DNA from 2 places in the Aedoeadaptatus ivorii genome. Region 1 is predicted to be linked to the other one. Evidence: riboswitches for the same ligand, from Rfam matches in the RefSeq annotation. Region 1 holds a riboswitch; the other holds the start of a gene.
The links. A riboswitch is a leader RNA that binds a small molecule or an ion and turns the genes downstream of it on or off. The one in region 1 is predicted to bind FMN.

Region 1 (7,481 bases):
ACCGTCACTAAGATCCGCAAATTGATCATCACCTCGATCCCCGAATTTTTGCAACACGCCATTAGCGGCGGGATCGGCGTGTTTATCGCCTATATCGGCGTGAAGAATGCGGGATTTTTGAACTTTACCTTAGACCCCGGCACCTACCAAACCGTCGGCGAAACCGTGATCGGCTCGTCCGCCGCGGTGCCCGCGTTGGTAAACTTTTCCGATCCCGGCGTACTGCTCGCCGTACTCGGCCTGATTATCACCGTCGTGCTCGTGGTGCGCGGGGTAAAGGGCGCGATCCTGATCAGCATCCTCGCCACCACCGTATTGGGCATCCCCTTTGGCGTGGTGGATCTTTCGAAACTCGCAAACGGCGTATCGGTCTCCCAGTCCTTTGGCGAACTCTCTACGGTCTTTACCGTCGCCTTGGGAAGGGAAGGGCTCTTGGGCTTGTTTGCCGACCCGGCGCGGATTCCGCTGGTATTGATGACGATCTTCGCCTTTTCCTTGAGCGACACCTTCGATACCCTGGGGACCTTTATCGGCACCGGGCGCCGCAGCGGCATCTTCAGCGAAGAGGACATCCGCAATATGCAAAACAGCTCGGGCTTTAAGTCCAAACTCGACAAAGCGCTCTTTGCCGACTCGGTGGGCACCGTGATCGGCGCCTTCGTCGGCACCAGCAACACCACCACCTATGTGGAAAGTGCCGCGGGCATCGGCGCCGGCGGTCGCACGGGGCTCACATCGCTTGTGGTCGCGATTTTGTTTTTGCTCTCGATCTTTATCGCCCCCGTCGCTGGGCTCGTGCCCGCACAGGCGACGGCACCGGTGTTGATCGTCGTCGGGATTATGATGTGTGCGAGCTTTCAAGAGATCGAGTGGACCAATCTCGACGTCGCGATTCCCGCGTTTTTCGCCTCGATCTTTATGGGCTTAAGCTACTCCATCAGCAACGGCATCGCCGCGGGCTTTATCTTCTATTGCGTCGTTTCGCTCGTAAAGGGCAGAACCGAGCGGCTGCATCCCATACTCGTGGGATCGAGCGTACTGTTTTTAATCAACTACGGCTTGATGGCCTATTTGTCGATGTAGATACAATCAAAAAAGACCTCGTAAACCGTGCGGCGGCAAGCGGCGGTTACGGGGTCTTTTTGATTTATTGTTGCCATAGGGGCTTTAGGTCTTCGAGGAAGCGGCCGATGGTTTCGCGGGCGTCCTTTTCCTCGGCGAGGATCTCTTCGTTGGCGCCCGACAGGGAGACGGTGCCGATGCATTCGCCCCGCTTGTTCAGCATGGGGATGGCGATGGAGCCGATGCCGTCGTTGATCTCGCCGATCTCTAAGGCGTAGCCGCGCGCGCGGGTCTTTTCGAGTTCCTCGAGAAGCGCGTTTTCGTCGGTAATGGTGAGGTCGGTGTAGCGTACCAGCCGCGTCTCTTCGATATATTTGCGCACGAGGCCCGGCGGTAGGGACGCGAGATATGCCTTTCCCGATGCGGTGGCGTGTAGGGGAAAGGGCGTGCGGGAGCGGGTCAATAAGAGGTAGCGGGAGGCGTCGGGGACTTCGGTGAACACCGTTAACAACTGGCCGTCGTCGACCATATTCAGCCGCGCGCTCAAACCGAAGCGGTTGGCCCAGGTGCGGAGAACGGGGAAGATTTTATTTTTCATATGGTAAAAGTAGTGCTCTTCCACCAAATTCGCCTTGGGGATAAACGCGAGGCCTAAGTAGTATACATTTTCTTCTTCGTCGCGGCTCAGATAGTGGTAGTGCATCAGGGTATTGACGAGGCCGCGGGTGGTATTGACATTCAATTTTACGATTTTTGATATCTCCGTCAGGCTCAAACGAGGGTGGACGGAGTCGAAGCAATCCAGGATTGAAAAGGCGCGGGCCAATGATTGAATCGTTCTGTGATTTTTTTCCATATTTCTCCTCATTTCATACTTTACTTTACCTATAGGATATACCGAAATATTCTTTGTGGGAAGAGGTATTATGATCTTGTCAGTCGTGAACTTTATTGGTAGACTAATACCCAAGTCAGTAAGTTTAGAAAGGGAGTAATCATGACGAGAACAATAGGGAAGATCTTCGCCGTGATCGCCGGCGTGCTTCTGCTCCTGTATGCCTTGGGTGTGGCCGCGTTTTCGCAGGTGTATATGCCCAATACCTTTATCAACGGAGCGGAGATTTCTATGCGTTCCAAAAACAAATTGCCGCAGGAGTTTGCGTCTTCCTGGTCCGACTACGCGCTTCAAATTCGCGGCAAAGACGGAAAAAAAGACGAGATTTCCGCCAAGGACTTCGGCTACAAAGAAACCTTAGAAAATGTCTCGAATATCGACGCCAACCCCTGGGCGTGGCCGGTATTGAGCTTTGTCAAAAAAGACCATGCCATCGAGACCAAGGTCGAATACGACGACAGTAAGCTCGAATCTATCCTCGCCGCGCTCCATGTGATCGCCGATTCGGACATCACCGATCCCGAACCCGAAAAGATCTCCTACAAGGCGGGCACGGGCTATGTCATCGCCGATGCCGTAGAAGGCACCCGCGTCGACGGGCCGAAACTCAAACAGTCGGTCCTCGCTGCCTTCCACAGCCAAGAGGAGGATCTGGACCTCGACGAAAAGAAGCTCTATGTGCAGGCCAAGCCGGCGGAAAACAGATCCGCCATGGAAAATCACGTCAAGAGCCTAAACGAGATCGAGGGCTTTACCCTTAGCTATAATTTTTCGGATCGCACCGAGGAATTGGCGGGAGAACCCTTAATCGCCCTCTACGGCTCCAATCCCGACGGCAGTCTTTCCCCCAGCGAGGAAAAGGTGAAGGCCTATGTGGATATGCTCGCCGACAAATACGACACCTTCTGCTCTACCCGCGACTTTACCGCGACGGGCGGGGCGACCATGCGCATTAAGGGCGGCATTTACGGCTGGCAGACCGACCGCGAAAAGACGCGCGAGGAACTCCTCGCCGCCTTAAAGGAAAAGACGACCAAGGAACTCACGCCCGTCTATAAGCGTAAGGCGCTCCACCGAAATGTAGACGATGTGGGCAATTCGTATATCGAAATCGACATCGCCCGGCAACACATGTGGCTCTACAACAACGGTGAGCTGGTGGTCGACACCCCCGTGGTGACGGGCGACCCCCTAGACGGAAACAGCACGCCCACCGGCGTACAGGAAGTCTGGATGAAAGAAACCGGCCGCTATCTCACCGGCGATACCTGGAGGAGCTGGGTAAACTACTGGATGCCCTTCGACTGGACCGGTTGCGGGATTCACGATTCCAGTTGGCGCGGCAGCTACGGCGGCAATATCTATCGCGGCGGCGGCAGCCACGGCTGTGTCAACACCCCGCCGAAGATCGCAGGCACTTTCTACAAGAACGCCTTTAAGGGCATGCCCGTGATCGTATACAATTCCGCAAAACACGCCATATAAATTGCGCCCCTTGCGGGGCGTTATTTTTTTGTCATGCCGGTTTACAAATGCGATCGACGTGGTATAATACAGATAGAAATAATCTTCAGGGCGAGGTGCAATTCCTCACCGGTGGTAAAGTCCACTCGTCTTTTGACTGAATCGGTGCAATTCCGATACCGACGGTATAGTCCGGATGAAAGAAGATGTCTTTTTTCATGTGTTCAAGCCCGGGAGACTGCGGGCATTTTTTTATGCCCTTAGTTTAGGGAGGATCTATGAACCAAATTCAACGAGGAAAGTCCGTTTATTCCACGAAAAACCTCACCAAGCTCTCGATGCTCGCCGTGGTGGCGTTTTTATTGATGTATGTAGAGTTTCCGCTGGCCTTTATCGCGCCGCCTTTTATCAAGATCGACCTGTCGGATGTCCCGGCGTTGATCGGCGGCTTTGCCATGGGCCCGGTGGTGGGAATCACCATCGAGCTGATCAAATGTGTACTCGCCGTCTTCGTGCGCGGCACCGCCACCGGCGGGGTGGGCGAGCTGTCGAACTTTATCGTGGGCGCCGTATTCGTCGGCACCTCGGCGGCATTTTATCGTCGGCACAACACCTATAAAGGCGCGGTGGCGGGCCTGTTGGCGGGCGTCGTGGGTATGACCGCCCTCGCCACCTTGAGCAACTACTTTGTGGTATTCCCGCTCTATGCGAAGATCATGCCCATGGAGGCGATCCTCGAAATGGGCCGCGCCGTTACGAGCAAGGTACACAGCCTGTGGGACTTGATGGTTTACTGCATCATCCCCTTTAATCTCGTGAAGGGCTGCGTGGTCTCTATCGTAACGCTGCTTCTGTATAAACGCGTGTCGCCCTTTCTCGGCGGCAAGAGAAAATAAAAAAGACACAAAAAAAGGCCGGCTCCTTCGGGAACCGGTTTTTTTATGCCTATCGGCGGATGTTTTTCATAACCCGCGTCATGGGCGGAATCAGTACGGCGACGATGACGGCGGAGACGCCGATTTGGATCAGATTGCCGGGAATGGATGCCAAGGGCACCAAAAGCGACTTAAACATAATCGATTCGCCGATATAATAGGTCAGCACCTTGACGATAGCCAAGAGCACCATGGCGACGGCATAGCGGTTGATCTTGAACTCCTCTTCGTAGAGGCCGCCCAAGATATAGCCCATAATCAGAGCCGAGATCACCGTCATCGGCGCCCATGCCACCCAGCCGCTGGTTACGTCGAACAGGCCCATGCCCAAGGCGCCGGCGAGCATGCCGACCCGTCTTCCGAAGAAGAGGCAGGCCAAGAAGAAGGGGACATTCCCCAAGTGGATCAACCCTCCGTCGGGTGCGAAGGGCAGTTGGATTTTCACGAGCCAGGTAAATATGTATACCAATGCGATAAACAGTGCGGTAAAAACCAGCTCGCGCACGTCATACTTTTTCACTTTACACCTCCATTACACGTATTAGTATACACGGTATCGCAAAAGAAACAAGACTTTGTTTCCTTTTGTGAAAACTTTTTCAAAAACAACTATTTTTTATCAGATTTATGGAAATGCGAACATAGAGGGAAAAATAGAAGGGGCGGGGAAACGAGAAAAATTGTTTTGCGAAACGATTTTCGCATTGCTATAATTATATAAGGAGGTACAAATATGAAACATTTAAAACTGATCGCCGTTGCCGTGCTGTCCTTCGCCCTCTTGGCGGGTTGTAGCGCCGGCGGCGCAAAGGAAGGGGCCGCTGCCGATCGTCCCGGTTCCGCAAGAGACGGAAACGAAGTGACCATCGAATCCGCTTCCATGAAGTTGGTAAAGGCGGTCGAAGAAGGCCAATACGAATTGATCTCTACCGAAGACTTAAAGGGCAAGATCGACGCCAAGGAAGACATGGTTATCGTCGATACCATGCCGGAAAAATCCTTTAAGAAAAACCGCATCCCCGGCGCGGTAAACGCCGAGTTGCCGGTCAAGATGGAAGAGGTGACCCCCGAGCAAAAGGAAGCCTTTATCCAAGCGCTGGGCACCGACAAAGCAAAGACCATCGTGCTCTACTGCGGCTTTGTAGACTGTGAGCGTTCCCACGTAGGCGCCATGATCGCCAAAGAAGAAGGATTCACCAATGTGCTCCGCCAACCGGGCGGAATCGGCGCTTGGTTGGATGCCGAATATCCGGTAGAAAGCGACTGATCGCGGATGTAAAAAAGGATCGAAGAGAATTTCTCTTCGATCCTTTTCTTTTTATCGATCTTTGCGTACCCAGTGTTCCTCGATCGCGCCCTCTGCGATGAGCGTCGCACTCGACAGTACGAAGTCGGCCGCGAGATCGGGCATTTTGACCTCGCCGCCGGTGTGTCTGTCGACGCGGGTGATATAGGCTTCTTCGATGCGATCGTAGAGGCGCCGTACGGTGGCGGCTCCGCCGACCAGAAAGACGGGGCGGTCCGCATAGGCGGCGAGATGTGCATCGAGCTCCGATTCGCTCGAAAAATAGTGCACCTCGTCGCTTTCTACGCCCGCGCTACGGCTCATTACCAGGCTGATTCTGCCGGAGAGGGCGCCGGTGTTTTCGAAGGTCTTTCGGCCCATAACGAGCACGCCGCCGGCGGTGCGCGCCTTGAAGCGCGCCAGGTCTTCGGGGATAAAGAGGATCTGCTTGCCGTCCTTTGCGATGGCGCCGTCTTTGTCGGCGAGGAGAAGAAGGATCATCGCAGCGTCTCGATGGGCGCGGAACGCTCGGCGGGGTGGTAGCGTCGCAATTCTTTTCTGGCCCGGTCGGGCGTCTCGGTAAAGATTCTGAGTTCGCCCACATCCCCTGCGTGGCGAATGCGGTTGTTCGCGATCAGATCGAGCCGCAGCGCCTCCGCCATCAGATCAAAGACATCGACCGCGAAAAGCGTGCGTTCCAGTTTGCGGGCGAGAAAAGTCCGAATGGCATCGGCGCGCGTGGAGAGCAGGGAATCGACGATGACGACGGCGTCGAACTCCTCTTCTTGTAAGGCTTCGGCGTGTACGGTGAGGGTCTCGTAAAAAGCGGCATCGGGACTTTCATCGGGGCAGATGCCCTCGGTGGGAAGGAGCATTTGTACGCTCGAGAGGGAAGGGTTTTGTGCTTCGAACGCCGCCTCATAGGCGCGGCCCTTGAGTTCCTCTTCGGTTCCGAGGAGCAATACTCGCTTGTTGCGACTTGTGCGGTCCGCCGCCCGGGCCGCCGCTTTCGGCAGATCCAGGTCGCGAATGCCGTAGAAGCGGCGATCGCCGGCGAGCTCGGGGGCGAGCATCGCATACTTCGTCGCCTCGACACCGGCGCGTTCGGCCACGGAAAGCCACATGGCATCCACTTCGGGCAAATCGAGCACGAAGAGGTGCTCCTTGGGGAAGCGGTTGCGGAGGACGGGTAAGAGGGAAAAGCCCCGGGTCTTTGTGGTGATATAGAGCAGGGGCTTTTCCTGGCGGGGATCATAGAAGGGCGCGGCGCCGCGGGTGTTCTTTGCGGCGACCTTCGAAAACTCGATCTGCAGCAGGTCGTCTTCGCTGCGGTGCTTGTTTTCGGGAAGGTAGCCCGCCGCCTTGAAGAAGGGGCGCAGAGAAAGCGGTGCGGAAGCGGTGATCCGCGTGCCCGGCGCCTCGAGTCGCTCGATCGTAGAAAGAAGCGCGGTACCGAGCCCCTCTCTGCGGTGGTTTTCTTGTATGAGCACTTCATGAATGCAAAGCGCGTCCGCATCCGCTTCTGTAACGGCGATGCCGATCAGCGCCTCTTCGTTATAGAGGCCGTAGAGGGTGCGGTCCCGATCGAGGCTTTTTCTCGCCGCATCCAGTCTCAGACCGCGGGGCCGGTAGAGAATGTGATCTCTGAGTTCTGCGGCTTCCCCATATGCGTGCGTCCCGTAGGGGACGGTTTTTACATAAATCGTCATGATGTCCTCCCGTCTTCTGTGCCCGCAGGCGTCCTATATCAGTCGTCGGTGGCGGTGCGGCCCACTTCCGTATAGTGGTAGGTCCAGTGGGTGTTTTCGAGGAAGTCCTTTAATTCCTCGGTCTTTTTTTC
Region 2 (7,481 bases), on a different contig from region 1:
GCCGAAAAGAGGGCCACCTGCTGGAAGGTATGGCCTGCGAAGGCGGATGTATCGCCGGTATGGGCACCATTGCCGCCACCAACCGCGTGCGCAAGTCCGTACAAAGCTATATGAAAGAGTCTGAATACAAGACGCCCTTGGAAAACAAGCTCGTCGACGACAGCCTCAAGGACTTTAGCAAATAAAGCGAAAACATCCAAAAATGAGTAAGTACGAAATTCCGTACTTACTCATTTTTTTTGGGAGCGCGCCTCGCCGTTGCCCTTCGCCATCTCGCGGCGGATGCGGCCGAGTACGTCGTCTTTTGCCATCAAAGATTTCAGATTGTCCCGGTCCAAGAGAAAGATCTTTTCTCGGCGCAGCGTCGCCTTTGCTCGCGAGTCCAAGACGGCGGAGTCCATCAAGAGCACCTTCTCTTCTTTTACCGAGACGGGGAAGTGGGAGAGAATGCCTTCTAAATGTTCGGGACCGGCGATCCCCTCGAAGTCGATCTTTTTAATCTCGACGGCATACACCACGCCGTCTTTTTGCATGGAAAAATCGAAGGGGAGCGCGGGATTTTTGACGTCGGTCTCGAGGATTTCGTATCCGCATTTTGCAAACGCTACCTGGGCGAGCTTTTCGTGGGTGAGCTCCTGCTCCAAGAGCGCGAGCGTCTGTACCAAGTGGAGCGGATCGAGTTTGATAATGGCGGTACAGCCATAGGTTTCATTTTCTTTGGGGATGTGGCGCACGTCGAAGGCCATAATGCGATCGTCGATCACCGTAAAAAAACCGTGGGCGATGGCGTTTCGCATATGCCGGACCAACGCCGAGGTCTTGGTCTCGTCGTCGCCGGTGGTGAGGATGATCTTTTGGCAATTGGTGCAGATCTTTTCCATATAGTAGTCGACGATGTCGTCGTCGATGTATTCCAGCACCAGCACGTCTTCCTTTCTGAGATGCAGGGTATCGACAATCATGCTGAAGCTAAAGTCTTCGTAGAGCTTTTCTTCGATCAGAATATTCGATGCCGATTGAAACGAATTGATATTCGGCACATACCACAACAGATACTCCAGCGCCTCGGTGATCTCCGGGGCGAGGGGCAAGGGCCGGGGCCGATGTAAAAGAGAGTAGGGGCGGGCGTTGTCCGCGTCGCAGTCGTATTGAAATGTACGAAAAGACGGCAAGTGGCCGTTTCGTTTGCCTTTGGTTCGATTCATGATGCACTCGCTTTCTATGGTCTATATAGCCTTTATACCGAAACGCGGACGAATCTAACAAAAGGGCGTAGAATTGCGGTTTTATGCGGATTTTTCTTGACAAGGACCCAAAATTCAGCTACAATAATTGCTAGTGTTTTAAAGCCCCGGAAACTTTTGAACATTCGTCTCTTTGATATAGCAGGAGGTCATCCATGAAGACAACTATGGCGAAAGCCAATGAAGTAGATAGAAAATGGTATGTCATCGACGCCGAAGGCAAGGTCCTCGGTCGTCTGGCAACCGAAATCGCTAACATCCTTCGCGGCAAGAACAAGCCCATCTATACCCCGCACGTGGACACGGGAGATTTCGTAATCGTCATCAATGCGGAAAAGATTAAGATGACGGGCAACAAATGGAACGACAAGGTATACGACTACCACACCGGTTATCCGGGCGGACGTCGTGAAGTCGCTTACAGCGAAATCCGCGAAAAGCACCCCGAGCGCGTGATCGAATACGCGGTGAAGGGCATGCTTCCCAAGAGCCGCTTGGGCCGCTCCATGTTCCGCAAACTGAAGGTCTATGCGGGCAACGAGCATCCCCACGCAGCACAACAGCCGGAAGCATACGAAGTATAAGGGAAGGGTGATTTAGATGGCAGAACAATACAGAGCAACAGGTAGAAGAAAGACGTCCGTAGCCCAAGTGCGTCTCCTTTCCGGTAGCGGAAAGTTCATCGTCAACGGTCGCGACATCCAAGATTTCTTCGGATTCGAAACCTTGCGCATCGTCGCAAAATCTCCCCTGGAGATCACCGAAACCGAAGGCAACTATGATGTCATCGTCCGCGTAAAAGGCGGCGGCTATACGGGACAAGCCGGTGCCATTCGTCAAGGCATTGCAAGAGCGTTGGTCGAAGCGGACGGCGAATTGCGCCCCATCCTCAAAAAAGCGGGCTTCTTGACCCGTGACCCGAGAATGAAGGAACGTAAAAAATACGGCTTCAAAAAAGCGAGAAAGTCTCCCCAATTCTCCAAGCGTTAAGATTACAAAAAACCCGCATACATCGCGTATGCGGGTTTTGTTATGCCGAAAAACAGCGCCCCCGAAACGGTATAGAGCCGGTACGGGGGCGTTTTTTTGCTGTGCAAATCGATTTGGCTACTCGAGGGGCCGAAGGTCCCGGTATATGGCGAGGAGCTCGCCCTTGTCGGCGTCTTTTGCCGTCACACCCAAGAGAATGCCGTCTCGTTCGGCGTAGAGGCTCGATCCCTGCACAATCACTCGAATGCCGTCGATGATGTGGGTTTCGATGGGTTCCTCGCCGCCGATTTCATAGCCGGCGCCGGGGATGTCGCGGCGCTGGTCGATATAGATCTCCTTGCCGTCTTTCGTCTTATAGTGAAAGGCGACGTAGTCGGTTTTTGTATCGTCTGTCGCGTATACGTCGGCATACTCATAGGGGTAGCGCTCTGATAAGACCAGGGGCGTAAAAGTCAGTCGATCGGCCACGGAAGGGATCGGTTCATAGACGCTGAAGTCGATGTCGTCGGTCTCTTCTTCTAAGACGAATGTCGCCTGGCCGGTTGCATCGTCGAACTCGATGTGTTCGATCTCTTTTCCCTCTCGGGTAAAGAGCGGTTCCATTTTATCGAGGACCGTCGCATCGGTAATTTCGCGGCCGTCTCGGTCGTAGAGCTTACCCTTTAAGGTTTCGGGCAGGGTTCTCTTCGACAGATGCGCGTTCGCCTTTTCCTCGTGGACGACGATACGGTTCGTGGGCGTTGCCACCTGCCGTATCGTCTCAACGATGCTTTCTCCGAAGCCCGTAAAGGGTAAGGTAAAGACCAAGAGCGCGGCGGCGGCCGCAATGGCGGGTGTTGTGCGGCGCCGCGCCCGGTTTCTTATGCGGCGGCGTACCGCTTCTTTGTCCCGTGCATCGGGCACATAGAGGGTTTTTAATTGCGCGGTCCACTCTTCTTCCGCCCGAAAATTCGAAGACTGCAAATCTTTAGGATTCTTCATAATATGCCTCCATCTCGCGTTGAATTTTTTTCAAAAGTCGGTGCAGTAGGACGCCCACATGGTTCGGCGTCAGCGCCATCAACGCCGCAATGTCCGCGTTGGAAAGCTCTGCGCCGAATTTATAGCTCAGGAGCAGTTGATCCCGCTCGCTTTGGCGTCGAATGATCTTTCGCAAATGCTCGTGTTCTTCCGCTCGCTCGATCCGATCTTCCACCCGTTCCTCGGACGGGAGAATGTGGATCAGATTTTCCAGCGGCAGCCACTTTCTGCGAGCCTGTCTTCGATAGTAGTCGTTTAGGGTGTTTCTCGCGATGGAAAAAATCCAAACCTCAAAGCGGCCTTTTGCCGCATCGTATGCGGAGAAATTCGTATATACTTTTTGAAAGATATCTGCGGTTACATCCCGCACCGATTCTCTATCCGCCAAGCGGTAGGCGACGAATCGAAAGATCCGATCGAAATACGCTTCGTAGATCTCCTCGAAATTCGCCGCCTCCTCCCAAGCGGAAACGGAATCGATTCTTTCCGTTCTTTCCAATAGGCTCACCTCCTTGGCGCCGTATCTTTCATAGAGTAAATACGCAGGTAGGGCTAAAATATTACAAAGAAATCAAAAAAAGTTTCCGCGCGTATCGCAATCCCCGTATTGCACGTAATGGGAAAAGAGAATGCGGCGGTGGTCTTCGGTGGCCGTATCGCGATAGGGATAGGCTTGCAGCGCGCCTTCTTCATAGCCGACATGGGTGAGGACGCCTTGTTTTACCACAAAGTGCCGGTTTCCCGCCGGCGTCGGTTCGCAGAGGACATGTGTATCCGAAAGAAAGGCGTCGTAGAGGAAGAGATTGCGGCCGAGGCGGCTCGCCTGGCGATGCATCACCTCCAGCGTCTCGGCCCGCTCGAAGTACAGTGCCGCGACGGATTTCTTCTGGAGCGTTCGGATCGCATCGAGAAAGGCGGAAAACGCCGCTTCGTCGGAAAAGATCGCCGCAAGCCGCGCCTCGGTCTGCGCCGCCTCCGCCGCCGTAAGCCGGAGGGGCAGGGGATGATAGGCGAGGGGGTCGTCGAAGGGAAAGAGATGGCGAAGAGACAAAAAGAATTCCCGTAGAAAGGATTCTTTTTGCACCGGGCCAAATCCGCCGGGGGCGAGGCGATACAATAAGGGCGCTCTTCGATCCGGCACAAAGCGAACGGCGCGTATCTCGCGCTTTAACATACGGTTATAGGGCGGTTGAAGGCGCTTGATCTCGCGTTCTTCGGCGAGCATGGCCTCGAGATGAGAGGGGGTGTATTCGATGCCCACGGCGTCGATCCGCGCCACCATGTGGCGGATCTTGGGGGCGTGATGGGATCCTCCGAAATATTGGCGCACGCGATGTCTCAGTTGCTTGCTTTTTCCCACATAGAGGAGCGCGCCGCGGTCGTACATTTTGTAAATGCCCGGCCTGGGCTCGATACGGGAAAGTTCCGATAATTGCAATAGTTCCATACCGTTATCCTACGCCGATAGACAGAGATACACAAGGGGGTTTACAAGAAAGGGAGTCCGTGGTATATTATTGAAAGGAAAACATTTCCTAACTGCATAGAAGTTCTTCAGGGCGAGGCGCAATTCCTCACCGGTGGTCATAGTCCACGACTCGAAAGATTGAATCGGTGTAATTCCGATACCGACGGTATAGTCCGGATGGGAGAAGAATCATAGGCAATACTTGTATTGCCCTGAATTTGCGTACCATCCGGAGCCCCGTGCTCCGGATTTTTTATGGGAGGCAATATGGACGAACGTTTTATACAGAGAACCCTGGCGCTTGCGGCGAAGGGAAGGGGACATACAAAGACCAATCCCATGGTTGGCGCGGTCCTGGTACGGGACGGGCGGATTCTCGCAGAGGGCTATCACCGCGCCTACGGGGCGGACCACGCCGAAGTGGACTGCCTACGGCGAGCCAAGGAAGATCCCGCCGGCGCCACGCTCTATGTGAATCTGGAGCCCTGTTCGCACCACGGCAAGACGCCCCCTTGTGTCGACGCCATTGTGCGGGCAAAGATCGCCCGGGTCGTCGTGGGGATGGAGGATCCGAACCCGAAGGTGGCGGGTGGCGGCATCGCCCGGCTCCGCCAAAGCGGCGTCGAGGTAACCACGGGCGTACTGGAAGCGGAATGTGCGCATCTAAACCGCGCCTTTATTACGGGCATTACAAAACATAGGCCCTACATACTCGCCAAGTACGCCGCCACCGTCGACGGGAGAATCGCCACCCGAAGCGGCGAGAGCCAATGGATCACCGGCGAAGCGGCCCGCAAAGACGGCCACCGGCTTCGCGGCGAAGTCGATGGAATTCTCGTGGGAACCCGCACGGCGCTCTTAGACGACCCGCGTCTTACCAACCGAAGCGGCGAAGGCAAACAGCCCGTCCGCATCGTCTTGGACCGAATGGGACGACTGGACGCGGGGGCAAAGCTCTTCGACGGCGAGATCGAAACGGTGGTCTACACCGCCCGCATGGACCGAAAAAAGGCGGATCGCCTTGCCGAGCAGGGCGTCGCGGTGGTCTTTACTGAAGAGCGCGACGGCGTACTCGATACCGCTTCGTTTCTCGAAGATCTCTACGACCGGGGCGTCGGTACCCTCTTGGTCGAAGGAGGCGGGACGCTCCACGGCAGCATGATCAAAGGCGATTTCGTCGACGAATTCGTCCTCTATCTCGCCCCGACCTTACTGGGCGGCGGCAGAGAGGCCGTACGCGGCGAGGGCGTCGAGTTTTTGAAGGACCGCAGAGAATATGTCTTTACGGAAGTGGAGCGCTGCGGTTCGGACCTCAAGATACGCGGGGTGAGAGCTTGTTTACAGGAATCGTAGAAGAAGTCGGAACGGTTGCGCATATGCGCCGCCGGGGCGAGAAGATCGAGATCGAAGTCGCCTGCAAAACCGTCCTCGAAGACGTGGCGATCGGCGATTCGATCTGCACCGACGGCGTATGCCTCACCGTCACCGCCTTTTCGGAGGACCGCTTTCGGGCGGATATGATGACCGTGACGGCACAAAAATCGGGTCTGGACCGATTGGCACCAGGCGCCTCTGTAAATCTGGAGCGGGCGCTCCTTCCCACTACGCGCATGGGCGGGCATATTTTGCAGGGCCATGTGGATACGGTGGGCACCGTCGCGGGAATCTCGCCCCACGAAGGCGGCTATCTCCTCTCGGTGAAAGTCGATCGCGACTGGTTTCCCTATTTTGTCGCCCAGGGCTCGGTGGGGTTAAACGGCGTCAGCCTGACCGTCGCCCGCACCGACGCCGATGGGTTTACGGTATCGTTGATTCCCGAGACCCTCAGAGAGACCAATCTGGGCACATTGGAGCGGGGTTCTCCGATCACGGTGGAATTCGACATCGTCGGCAAGTATATTTTAAGAGCAAAAGAATGTCATACAAAGGGCGGGGGGATCGATATGGATTTTCTTCGCAGAAACGGATTTTAGGAGGATCGTATGTGGAGCACAGTTGAAGAAGCAGTCCGCGCACTGCAAGCGGGAAAGATGATTTTTGTATTGGATTCCGAGGACCGGGAAAACGAGGGGGATATGATCGTCGCCGCCGAGACCTGTACGACGGAACAGTTAAACTTTATGGCGACCCATGCCCGCGGACTGATTTGTATGCCCATGAGCAAAAAAGAGGCGGACCGTTTGAAGCTCGCCCCCATGGTCTATCAGAATACGGACAATCACGAGACCGCATTTACCGTATCCATCGACCACGTCGAGACCGGAAGCGGCATTAGCGCCGTAGAGCGCGCCATGACCGCGAGAAAGGCGGCGGATCCCGAAGCGGCGCCCACAGATTTTCGCCGCCCGGGGCATATGTTCCCCTTAATCGCAAAGCCCGGCGGGGTGCTGGAGCGCGAAGGCCATACCGAAGGTACGGTGGATCTCTTGCGCTTGGCGGGGCTTACCGAAATCGGACTCTGCTGTGAAATTATGGAAGACGACGGCGAAATGATGCGAAGAGACCGCATTCGGGAGATGGCGAAAGAAGCGGGCGCGCCGCTGATCCATATCGAACAGCTCAAGGAATACCGCAAGACCCACGACCCGCTGGTAGAATGCGTCGCCAAGGCGGATATGCCGACCAAACACGGCCATTTTACCGCCTACGGCTACCGCAACCGCCTAAACGGCGAGCACCACGTGGCGCTCGTTAAAGGCGAGATCTCGGAGGACGAAGAGATCTTATGCCGCGTGCACTCCGAATGCCTTACGGGCGAC

Region 2: another riboswitch for FMN. It lies ahead of ribD (bifunctional diaminohydroxyphosphoribosylaminopyrimidine deaminase/5-amino-6-(5-phosphoribosylamino)uracil reductase RibD); the one in region 1 lies ahead of QO008_RS06335 (ECF transporter S component).

Annotation. Positions count from the first base shown of each region.
Region 1 covers NZ_JAUSWF010000008.1:39,126-46,606, forward strand. Annotated here, with positions in the region: gene QO008_RS06320 (NCS2 family permease) at 1-1,083, shown strand, start outside; gene QO008_RS06325 (IclR family transcriptional regulator) at 1,148-1,918, opposite strand; gene QO008_RS06330 (L,D-transpeptidase family protein) at 2,060-3,442, shown strand; FMN riboswitch at 3,520-3,633, shown strand; gene QO008_RS06335 (ECF transporter S component) at 3,700-4,317, shown strand; gene QO008_RS06340 (ECF transporter S component) at 4,367-4,876, opposite strand; gene QO008_RS06345 (rhodanese-like domain-containing protein) at 5,090-5,623, shown strand; gene QO008_RS06350 (dihydrofolate reductase) at 5,675-6,142, opposite strand; gene QO008_RS06355 (GNAT family N-acetyltransferase) at 6,139-7,350, opposite strand; gene QO008_RS06360 (GntR family transcriptional regulator) at 7,389-7,481, opposite strand, start outside.
Region 2 covers NZ_JAUSWF010000010.1:11,953-19,433, forward strand. Annotated here, with positions in the region: gene QO008_RS07395 (4Fe-4S dicluster domain-containing protein) at 1-185, shown strand, start outside; gene QO008_RS07400 (hypothetical protein) at 231-1,205, opposite strand; gene rplM (50S ribosomal protein L13) at 1,400-1,828, shown strand; gene rpsI (30S ribosomal protein S9) at 1,845-2,234, shown strand; gene QO008_RS07415 (hypothetical protein) at 2,352-3,215, opposite strand; gene QO008_RS07420 (RNA polymerase sigma factor) at 3,202-3,753, opposite strand; gene QO008_RS07425 (GIY-YIG nuclease family protein) at 3,826-4,701, opposite strand; FMN riboswitch at 4,801-4,915, shown strand; gene ribD (bifunctional diaminohydroxyphosphoribosylaminopyrimidine deaminase/5-amino-6-(5-phosphoribosylamino)uracil reductase RibD) at 4,990-6,075, shown strand; gene QO008_RS07435 (riboflavin synthase) at 6,057-6,695, shown strand; gene QO008_RS07440 (bifunctional 3,4-dihydroxy-2-butanone-4-phosphate synthase/GTP cyclohydrolase II) at 6,705-7,481, shown strand, end outside.